3 regions of the Clostridium sp. AWRP genome follow, and region 2 is predicted to be linked to each of the others. Evidence: a T-box and tRNA genes for the amino acid it is inferred to sense, from the RefSeq annotation. Region 2 holds a T-box; the other regions hold tRNA genes.
What was found. The T-box of region 2 lies ahead of alaS (alanine--tRNA ligase). A T-box ahead of a tRNA ligase gene usually reads a tRNA of that ligase, here a tRNA-Ala.

Region 1 (3,285 bases), 670 kb from region 2:
AATGGGCGAAAGCCTGATGCAGCAACGCCGCGTGAGTGAAGAAGGTTTTCGGATTGTAAAGCTCTGTCTTTGGGGACGATAATGACGGTACCCAAGGAGGAAGCCACGGCTAACTACGTGCCAGCAGCCGCGGTAATACGTAGGTGGCGAGCGTTGTCCGGAATTACTGGGCGTAAAGAGTGCGTAGGCGGATATTTAAGTGAGATGTGAAATACCCGGGCTTAACCCGGGCACTGCATTTCAAACTGGGTATCTGGAGTGCGGGAGAGGAGAATGGAATTCCTAGTGTAGCGGTGAAATGCGTAGAGATTAGGAAGAACACCAGTGGCGAAGGCGATTCTCTGGACCGTAACTGACGCTGAGGCACGAAAGCGTGGGTAGCAAACAGGATTAGATACCCTGGTAGTCCACGCCGTAAACGATGAGTACTAGGTGTAGGAGGTATCGACCCCTTCTGTGCCGCAGTAAACACAATAAGTACTCCGCCTGGGAAGTACGATCGCAAGATTAAAACTCAAAGGAATTGACGGGGGCCCGCACAAGCAGCGGAGCATGTGGTTTAATTCGAAGCAACGCGAAGAACCTTACCTGGACTTGACATACCCTGAATATCTTAGAGATAAGAGAAGCCCTTCGGGGCAGGGATACAGGTGGTGCATGGTTGTCGTCAGCTCGTGTCGTGAGATGTTAGGTTAAGTCCTGCAACGAGCGCAACCCCTGTTGTTAGTTGCTAACATTTAGTTGAGCACTCTAGCAAGACTGCCGCGGTTAACGCGGAGGAAGGTGGGGATGACGTCAAATCATCATGCCCCTTATGTCCAGGGCAACACACGTGCTACAATGGGCAGTACAGAGAGAAGCAAGACCGCAAGGTGGAGCAAACCTCAAAAACTGCCCCCAGTTCGGATTGCAGGCTGAAACTCGCCTGCATGAAGTTGGAGTTGCTAGTAATCGCGAATCAGAATGTCGCGGTGAATACGTTCCCGGGCCTTGTACACACCGCCCGTCACACCATGAGAGCTGGCAACACCCGAAGTCCGTAGTCTAACTTAGGAGGACGCGGCCGAAGGTGGGGTTAGTAATTGGGGTGAAGTCGTAACAAGGTAGCCGTAGGAGAACCTGCGGCTGGATCACCTCCTTTCTAGGGAGTCGAAAGATAGAGTATAATCTATCTTATAAATTGATGGTTTAAGTAAGTTGAAACTTAAAAATTGATAGTAACGAGTATATCAAGGAAAAACATGAGCGAGGAACAGAGTTTACTTATGTAAATGAGTACCGCAGTGAATGATTTTGAGGTCGATATGCGAAGTTAATAGCAATTTTTCACTCTGTTTAATTTTGAAGGATCATAGATTCTTCACAGTATCACTTTTGAATTTAAGTGGTATGATGATGATAAAAAATTGATAGTAACGAGCAAGACAAGGAAAAGCTTGAATGAGAAGCGGAGTTTACTTATGTAAATGAGCACTGGAATGAAAGCTTTGACGAAGTGTTGTGCAGTTAATAGCAATTTTTTAAAAATAGAATAAAAATATTTTGGGGGTATAGCTCAGCTGGGAGAGCATCTGCCTTGCACGCAGAGGGTCAAGAGTTCGAATCTCTTTATCTCCACCATTTAGGGCTTATAGCTCAGCTGGTTAGAGCGCACGCCTGATAAGCGTGAGGTCGATGGTTCGAGTCCATTTAAGCCCACCAAAGGTTTTCATTAGAAAACCATTTTCAGTTTACGATGTAAATTGAAAAATTGTCCTTTGAAAATTGCACAGTAAATAAGAAATAAAGTAAAGCTAAGGTTATAATATAACCTTTGTAGAATAACTTTAGTATCATTCTAAACATTTAAGATGATACAGAGAAAATTGCAAATAGCAATTTTCGATAATGAAAGGTCAAGCTACAAAGGGCGCATGGAGGATGCCTTGGCACCAGGAGCCTAAGAAGGACGTGATAAGCTGCGAAAAGCTCTGGGTAGGCGCAAATAGCCAGAGAACCAGAGATATCCGAATGGGGAAACCCACCTAGACAACACTAGGTACTGCAGACTGAATACATAGGTTTGTAGAGGCAAACCCGGGGAACTGAAACATCTAAGTACCCGGAGGAAGAGAAAGAAACATCGATTTCCTAAGTAGCGGCGAGCGAAAGGGAAAGAGCCCAAACCAGGAACTTGTTCCTGGGGTTGCGGATAGATTATAAATACTGTGAAGTGCTAATTGAAGAGAGCTGGAAGGCTCTGCCGGAGAAGGTAAAAGCCCTGTAAATGAAAGCAAAGAACAGTCAGATCTAATCCAGAGTACCACGAGACACGAGAAACCTTGTGGGAAACAGGGAGGACCACCTCCCAAGGCTAAATACTACCTGGTGACCGATAGAGAAGGAGTACCGTGAGGGAAAGGTGAAAAGAACCCCGGGAGGGGAGTGAAATAGAACCTGAAACCGTGTGTCCACAAACAGTCGAAGTACGTAAAGTACGACGGCGTGCTTTTTGTAGAACGAGCCAGCGAGTTACGATGTGCAGCAAGGTTAAGTACTTAAGGTACGGAGCCGGAGGGAAACCGAGTCTGAAAAGGGCGCGAAGTTGTATGTTGTAGACCCGAAACCGAGTGACCTATCCATGGCCAGGTTGAAGCGGAAGTAAAATTCCGTGGAGGACCGAACCACGTTGGTGTTGAAAAACCATGGGATGAGCTGTGGATAGCGGAGAAATTCCAATCGAACTCGGAGATAGCTGGTTCTCCTCGAAATAGCTTTAGGGCTAGCGTCGGAAATGAGTAATGGAGGTAGAGCACTGAATGGGGTAGGGGCTGACAACAGTTACTGAACCTTATCAAACTCCGAATGCCATATACTTGAATTCCGGCAGTCAGACTGCGAATGATAAGATCCGTGGTCAAAAGGGAAACAGCCCAGACCACCAGCTAAGGTCCCAAAGTGTAAGTTAAGTGGGAAAGGATGTGTGATTTCTAAGACAACTAGGATGTTGGCTCAGAAGCAGCCACTCATTTAAAGAGTGCGTAATAGCTCACTAGTCAAGAGATCATGCGCCGAAAATGTCCGGGGCTAAAACTTACCACCGAAGCTGTGGACTCGAAAGAGTGGTAGAGGAGCATCCTGTATGAGTAGAAGTCGTACCGGAAGGAACGGTGGATTGTACAGGAGAGAGAATGCTGGCATAAGTAGCGAGAAATAAGTGAGAATCTTATTGGTCGAAAACCTAAGGTTTCCTGGGGAAGGTTCGTCCGCCCAGGGTAAGTCGGGACCTAAGCCGAGGCCGAAAGG
Region 2 (3,285 bases):
CCCTCTGATCTTTCATATTATGATTGAATTCATCTAAATCTACAGTCATTCCTTTTTCTTCTAATATTTCTTGAGTAAGTTCTATAGGGAAACCATACGTATCATATAATTTAAATGCCTTTTCACCCTCCAGTACAGTATTTTTATTTGACTTTAAGTCAGATATAAAGTCATTTAAAATTTGCATTCCACTGTCTATAGTTTCATCAAATCTTTCCTCTTCTAGCTTTATAATCTTTTTTATATACTCTTCTTTTTCCTTCAATGCAGAATAATTTCCACAAGAATTATTTATGACAACTTCTGTAAGTTTATACAAAAATCCTTCCTTAATGCCAAGGGACTTTCCATGCTTTGCAGCCCTTCTTAAAAGTCTTCTAAGCACATACCCACGGCCTTCATTAGATGGAAGTATTCCATCACTTATCATAAATGTAACACTTCTCACATGATCTGTTATTATTCTCATGGACATATCACTTTTTTCATTTTTACCGTATTCTATACCAGCCATATTGCTTACTGCTTTTAATATAGAATTTATAGTGTCTACTTCAAATATACTGTTTTTACCCTGCATTATAGTTGCCATTCTCTCAAGACCCATACCCGTATCTATATTTGGATGAGAAAGCTTATTGTAGTTTCCTTCTTCATCTTTATCAAATTGTGTAAATACCAAGTTCCAAAATTCAACTACCCTGTCACTATCACCTGCTTTTACAAATTCATCTACTGTAGTTATCTTTCCTTCGCCTCTGTCATAGTGAATCTCCGAACAAGGTCCACAGGGTCCTGCTCCATGTTCCCAAAAATTATCTTCTTTTCCTAGCCTGAATATTCTAGATGGATCTATGTCCGTCTTTTTCACCCATATATCATAAGCTTCATCGTCATCTAAATATATGGTAACATATAATTTATCTTTAGGAATTTTTAAAACATCAGTAGTAAATTCCCAAGCCCAGGGAATTACTTCTTCCTTGAAATAGTCTCCAAAAGAAAAATTTCCAAGCATTTCAAAAAAAGTACCATGTCTGGATGTCTTCCCAACGTTTTCAATATCTCCTGTCCTTATACATTTCTGACAGGTAGTCACCCTTTTTCTAGGTGGAACCTTCAATCCTGTAAAATAGGGTTTAAGAGGTGCCATTCCTGCATTTATAAGAAGTAAGCTCTTATCATTATTGGGGACTAAAGAAAAACTTGACATCCTTAAATGACCCTTCTTTTCAAAAAAACTTAAATACATCTCTCTAATTTGATTTAATCCTAATTTCTCCATATGTATCTCTCCTCTTCACTCATATGTAATCAAATTTTGTCATTTTATTATGTAAAAAATAATTTTAATTAAAAAGCTCCCATCCCTGAAAAGGGACGAAAGCTGAATCCGCGGTACCACCCTAATTAAACAGATATGTAAAATAAAAAACCTGTATCTCTTAAATTATATGTTATGACTCATAGATAGCTTCAATATATATTATAAGAAGTTTACACCATCCACTTCCTCTCTTTGTATAATAAAATATTTACTTTTTCTATTCATTGCCTATATTCCATTACGATACAAATTATAATTTAAATACACTTTTATGTCAATATTGCAGGCTTTTCTAATCTGAAATTCTAACTAAAACATATAGTAATTCAGATCATCATATATAACTTTAATTACAACTCCAAAAGGTACTGCTAATACCATTCCAATAAATCCTGATACTTTACCTCCAACTATTAATAGAAGAATGACTATAAGAGGATGCATATCTATGCTATCTCCTGTGACCTTAGGTGATAGTATGTTTCCTTCTATCTGCTGCAGGAGATAAAGCCATATAACTGTCCATAAAGCTGTTTCTGGAGATTTTATAAGGGCTATAACTATAGCCGGAAGAGCACCAAATATAGGACCAAAATAAGGTATTATATTAAAGAATGCATTTAATATGGATAATATTATAGGAAATTCTACCTTTAAAAATATAAGTATAAAAAAAGTAGCTATTCCCACAAGGGCACTCAATATGAGCTGACTTGCTATATATCGTCCTAATATCTTATCTGCATGGCAGCATATTTTTTTAATAGGTTTTCTACTATTTACTGGGAATGCGGAAAGTAGAGTTTCATTTATACATTTATCATCTGCTAAAAAATAATAAGTTATTATTGGTATAACTACTAAATACAATATATTTTCTCCCATATTCATTAAGAAATCAAATATTTTAACAAATACAGAAGCAATTTCACTGTCAATCCTTCTATTTAAATTATTTACTAATAAGTGCATTGTCCTATTGCCTTGAATTAACTTTAGTTTTGCATAAAATCTGTCTATTAACGTCTGAATACTTGCAGCAGTGGCATTTAACTTTAAACTTTCCTTAAATAAAGATGGTATAAGAAGGGCAAATGTAGAAACAACTAGTAAAATCAGTATACCTATTATAATAATAGCACTAACTTTTTTGTTTATTCCAGCATTAACCATTTTTATTTCTATAGGTTTTAGGGTATAGGCTATTAAAAAAGATATAAAAATCAAATATAACATTTCCCTTAATACAGAACTTTTAGCAACAAGCAAAGCAGCAGCTGCAAATATAGCTATTATAAGTACATATTTGACAAGAGAATTTTTACTAATATTCATCCGCATCATCTTCCACAATCCTAATTATATTTAGGTATTTTCCCTTCTTAGTAATTTTCAAAAAAATAACCAATCAGTATGCTAACCTATTTTCTTTCAGATGCCTTATCTGAGTTAAATAGTACATGAGGAGAATTAAAAAACTTTAAATTTTCTTTTTTTCCTCTGTAAAATAAGTTCTCTTCACCTAAAGTCAAATCATCTATAAGCAATATTTTTTTCCCTTTTATAAAATTATTTATAAATCCAGTGGAAAGTATAACTGCTTTTATGCAAAAACTTTCTTCATCAAATAATATATCTTCCACCATTCCTATCAAACATCCTTTTTCATCCACTACATTCATTTTCTTTACATCATTAAATTGAAAATACTTATCCCTATTTGCATTAGTAACAACTATTACAGATGTTAAACTCACTATATCCTTTATAAATACGTTTAAACTTTTTTTAAATATGTTGTTAGGGGTTATAACAAATCCCTTTACTTGTTTTTTATTAAAGTCTAAAAATATATCACTTATAAACCCCAGTAAATTTCCTGAAAGATTTACTGCATCCATAAATATAAAATCTCTTATTCTATACAAAGATATCACCTTAATTTAAAAATATATACT
Region 3 (3,285 bases), 640 kb from region 2:
TAAAGCTATTTCGAGGAGAACCAGCTATCTCCGAGTTCGATTGGAATTTCTCCGCTATCCACAGCTCATCCCATGGTTTTTCAACACCAACGTGGTTCGGTCCTCCACGGAATTTTACTTCCGCTTCAACCTGGCCATGGATAGGTCACTCGGTTTCGGGTCTACAACATACAACTTCGCGCCCTTTTCAGACTCGGTTTCCCTCCGGCTCCGTACCTTAAGTACTTAACCTTGCTGCACATCGTAACTCGCTGGCTCGTTCTACAAAAAGCACGCCGTCGTACTTTACGTACTTCGACTGTTTGTGGACACACGGTTTCAAGTTCTATTTCACTCCCCTCCCGGGGTTCTTTTCACCTTTCCCTCACGGTACTCCTTCTCTATCGGTCACCAGGTAGTATTTAGCCTTGGGAGGTGGTCCTCCCTGTTTCCCACAAGGTTTCTCGTGTCTCGTGGTACTCTGGATTAGATCTGACTGTTCTTTGCTTTCATTTACAGGGCTTTTACCTTCTCCGGCAGAGCCTTCCAGCTCTCTTCAATTAGCACTTCACAGTATTTATAATCTATCCGCAACCCCAGGAACAAGTTCCTGGTTTGGGCTCTTTCCCTTTCGCTCGCCGCTACTTAGGAAATCGATGTTTCTTTCTCTTCCTCCGGGTACTTAGATGTTTCAGTTCCCCGGGTTTGCCTCTACAAACCTATGTATTCAGTCTGCAGTACCTAGTGTTGTCTAGGTGGGTTTCCCCATTCGGATATCTCTGGTTCTCTGGCTATTTGCGCCTACCCAGAGCTTTTCGCAGCTTATCACGTCCTTCTTAGGCTCCTGGTGCCAAGGCATCCTCCATGCGCCCTTTGTAGCTTGACCTTTCATTATCGAAAATTGCTATTTGCAATTTTCTCTGTATCATCTTAAATGTTTAGAATGATACTAAAGTTATTCTACAAAGGTTATATTATAACCTTAGCTTTACTTTATTTCTTATTTACTGTGCAATTTTCAAAGGACAATTTTTCAATTTACATCGTAAACTGAAAATGGTTTTCTAATGAAAACCTTTGGTGGGCTTAAATGGACTCGAACCATCGACCTCACGCTTATCAGGCGTGCGCTCTAACCAGCTGAGCTATAAGCCCTAAATGGTGGAGATAAAGAGATTCGAACTCTTGACCCTCTGCGTGCAAGGCAGATGCTCTCCCAGCTGAGCTATACCCCCAAAATATTTTTATTCTATTTTTAAAAAATTGCTATTAACTGCACAACACTTCGTCAAAGCTTTCATTCCAGTGCTCATTTACATAAGTAAACTCCGCTTCTCATTCAAGCTTTTCCTTGTCTTGCTCGTTACTATCAATTTTTTATCATCATCATACCACTTAAATTCAAAAGTGATACTGTGAAGAATCTATGATCCTTCAAAATTAAACAGAGTGAAAAATTGCTATTAACTTCGCATATCGACCTCAAAATCATTCACTGCGGTACTCATTTACATAAGTAAACTCTGTTCCTCGCTCATGTTTTTCCTTGATATACTCGTTACTATCAATTTTTAAGTTTCAACTTACTTAAACCATCAATTTATAAGATAGATTATACTCTATCTTTCGACTCCCTAGAAAGGAGGTGATCCAGCCGCAGGTTCTCCTACGGCTACCTTGTTACGACTTCACCCCAATTACTAACCCCACCTTCGGCCGCGTCCTCCTAAGTTAGACTACGGACTTCGGGTGTTGCCAGCTCTCATGGTGTGACGGGCGGTGTGTACAAGGCCCGGGAACGTATTCACCGCGACATTCTGATTCGCGATTACTAGCAACTCCAACTTCATGCAGGCGAGTTTCAGCCTGCAATCCGAACTGGGGGCAGTTTTTGAGGTTTGCTCCACCTTGCGGTCTTGCTTCTCTCTGTACTGCCCATTGTAGCACGTGTGTTGCCCTGGACATAAGGGGCATGATGATTTGACGTCATCCCCACCTTCCTCCGCGTTAACCGCGGCAGTCTTGCTAGAGTGCTCAACTAAATGTTAGCAACTAACAACAGGGGTTGCGCTCGTTGCAGGACTTAACCTAACATCTCACGACACGAGCTGACGACAACCATGCACCACCTGTATCCCTGCCCCGAAGGGCTTCTCTTATCTCTAAGATATTCAGGGTATGTCAAGTCCAGGTAAGGTTCTTCGCGTTGCTTCGAATTAAACCACATGCTCCGCTGCTTGTGCGGGCCCCCGTCAATTCCTTTGAGTTTTAATCTTGCGATCGTACTTCCCAGGCGGAGTACTTATTGTGTTTACTGCGGCACAGAAGGGGTCGATACCTCCTACACCTAGTACTCATCGTTTACGGCGTGGACTACCAGGGTATCTAATCCTGTTTGCTACCCACGCTTTCGTGCCTCAGCGTCAGTTACGGTCCAGAGAATCGCCTTCGCCACTGGTGTTCTTCCTAATCTCTACGCATTTCACCGCTACACTAGGAATTCCATTCTCCTCTCCCGCACTCCAGATACCCAGTTTGAAATGCAGTGCCCGGGTTAAGCCCGGGTATTTCACATCTCACTTAAATATCCGCCTACGCACTCTTTACGCCCAGTAATTCCGGACAACGCTCGCCACCTACGTATTACCGCGGCTGCTGGCACGTAGTTAGCCGTGGCTTCCTCCTTGGGTACCGTCATTATCGTCCCCAAAGACAGAGCTTTACAATCCGAAAACCTTCTTCACTCACGCGGCGTTGCTGCATCAGGCTTTCGCCCATTGTGCAATATTCCCCACTGCTGCCTCCCGTAGGAGTCTGGACCGTCTCTCAGTTCCAATGTGGCCGATCACCCTCTCAGGTCGGCTACGCATCGTCGCCTTGGTAGGCCGTTATCCTACCAACTAGCTAATGCGCCGCGGGTCCATCTCAAAGCGGATTACTCCTTTAAATCAGTTTCCATGTGAAAATTGATTATTATGCGGTATTAATCTCCCTTTCGGGAGGCTATCCCCCTCTTTGAGGTAGGTTACCCACGTGTTACTCACCCGTCCGCCGCTAATCCACTCCCGAAGGAGCTTCATCGCTCGACTTGCATGTGTTAAGCACGCCGCCAGCGTTCGTCCTGAGCCAGGATCAAACTCTTAATTTAAAAGTTTATATGGCTCTATAGAAAATCAACACTAACTTCGCATTTCTGCGTCAAACCTTTCGCTGTGGTGCTCATTTACTTAAGTAAACTCCGCTCCTCGCTCAAGGCTTTCCTTGAACTACTCGTTATTATTGATTTTAGTATATTACTAAATGTAA

Region 1: it encodes a tRNA-Ala, which carries the amino acid that the T-box ahead of alaS (alanine--tRNA ligase) is inferred to sense. The anticodon was not compared.
Region 3: it encodes a tRNA-Ala, which carries the amino acid that the T-box ahead of alaS (alanine--tRNA ligase) is inferred to sense. The anticodon was not compared.

Annotation. Positions count from the first base shown of each region.
Region 1 covers NZ_CP029758.2:650,762-654,046, forward strand. Annotated here, with positions in the region: rRNA gene DMR38_RS02920 (16S ribosomal RNA) at 1-1,141, shown strand, start outside; tRNA gene DMR38_RS02925 (tRNA-Ala) at 1,545-1,620, shown strand; tRNA gene DMR38_RS02930 (tRNA-Ile) at 1,625-1,701, shown strand; rRNA gene DMR38_RS02935 (23S ribosomal RNA) at 1,894-3,285, shown strand, end outside.
Region 2 covers NZ_CP029758.2:1,322,364-1,325,648, reverse strand. Annotated here, with positions in the region: gene alaS (alanine--tRNA ligase) at 1-1,285, opposite strand, end outside; T-box leader at 1,374-1,561, opposite strand; gene DMR38_RS06135 (AI-2E family transporter) at 1,637-2,662, opposite strand; gene DMR38_RS06130 (PRC-barrel domain-containing protein) at 2,749-3,264, opposite strand.
Region 3 covers NZ_CP029758.2:683,990-687,274, reverse strand. Annotated here, with positions in the region: rRNA gene DMR38_RS03120 (23S ribosomal RNA) at 1-865, opposite strand, end outside; tRNA gene DMR38_RS03115 (tRNA-Ile) at 1,058-1,134, opposite strand; tRNA gene DMR38_RS03110 (tRNA-Ala) at 1,139-1,214, opposite strand; rRNA gene DMR38_RS03105 (16S ribosomal RNA) at 1,618-3,127, opposite strand.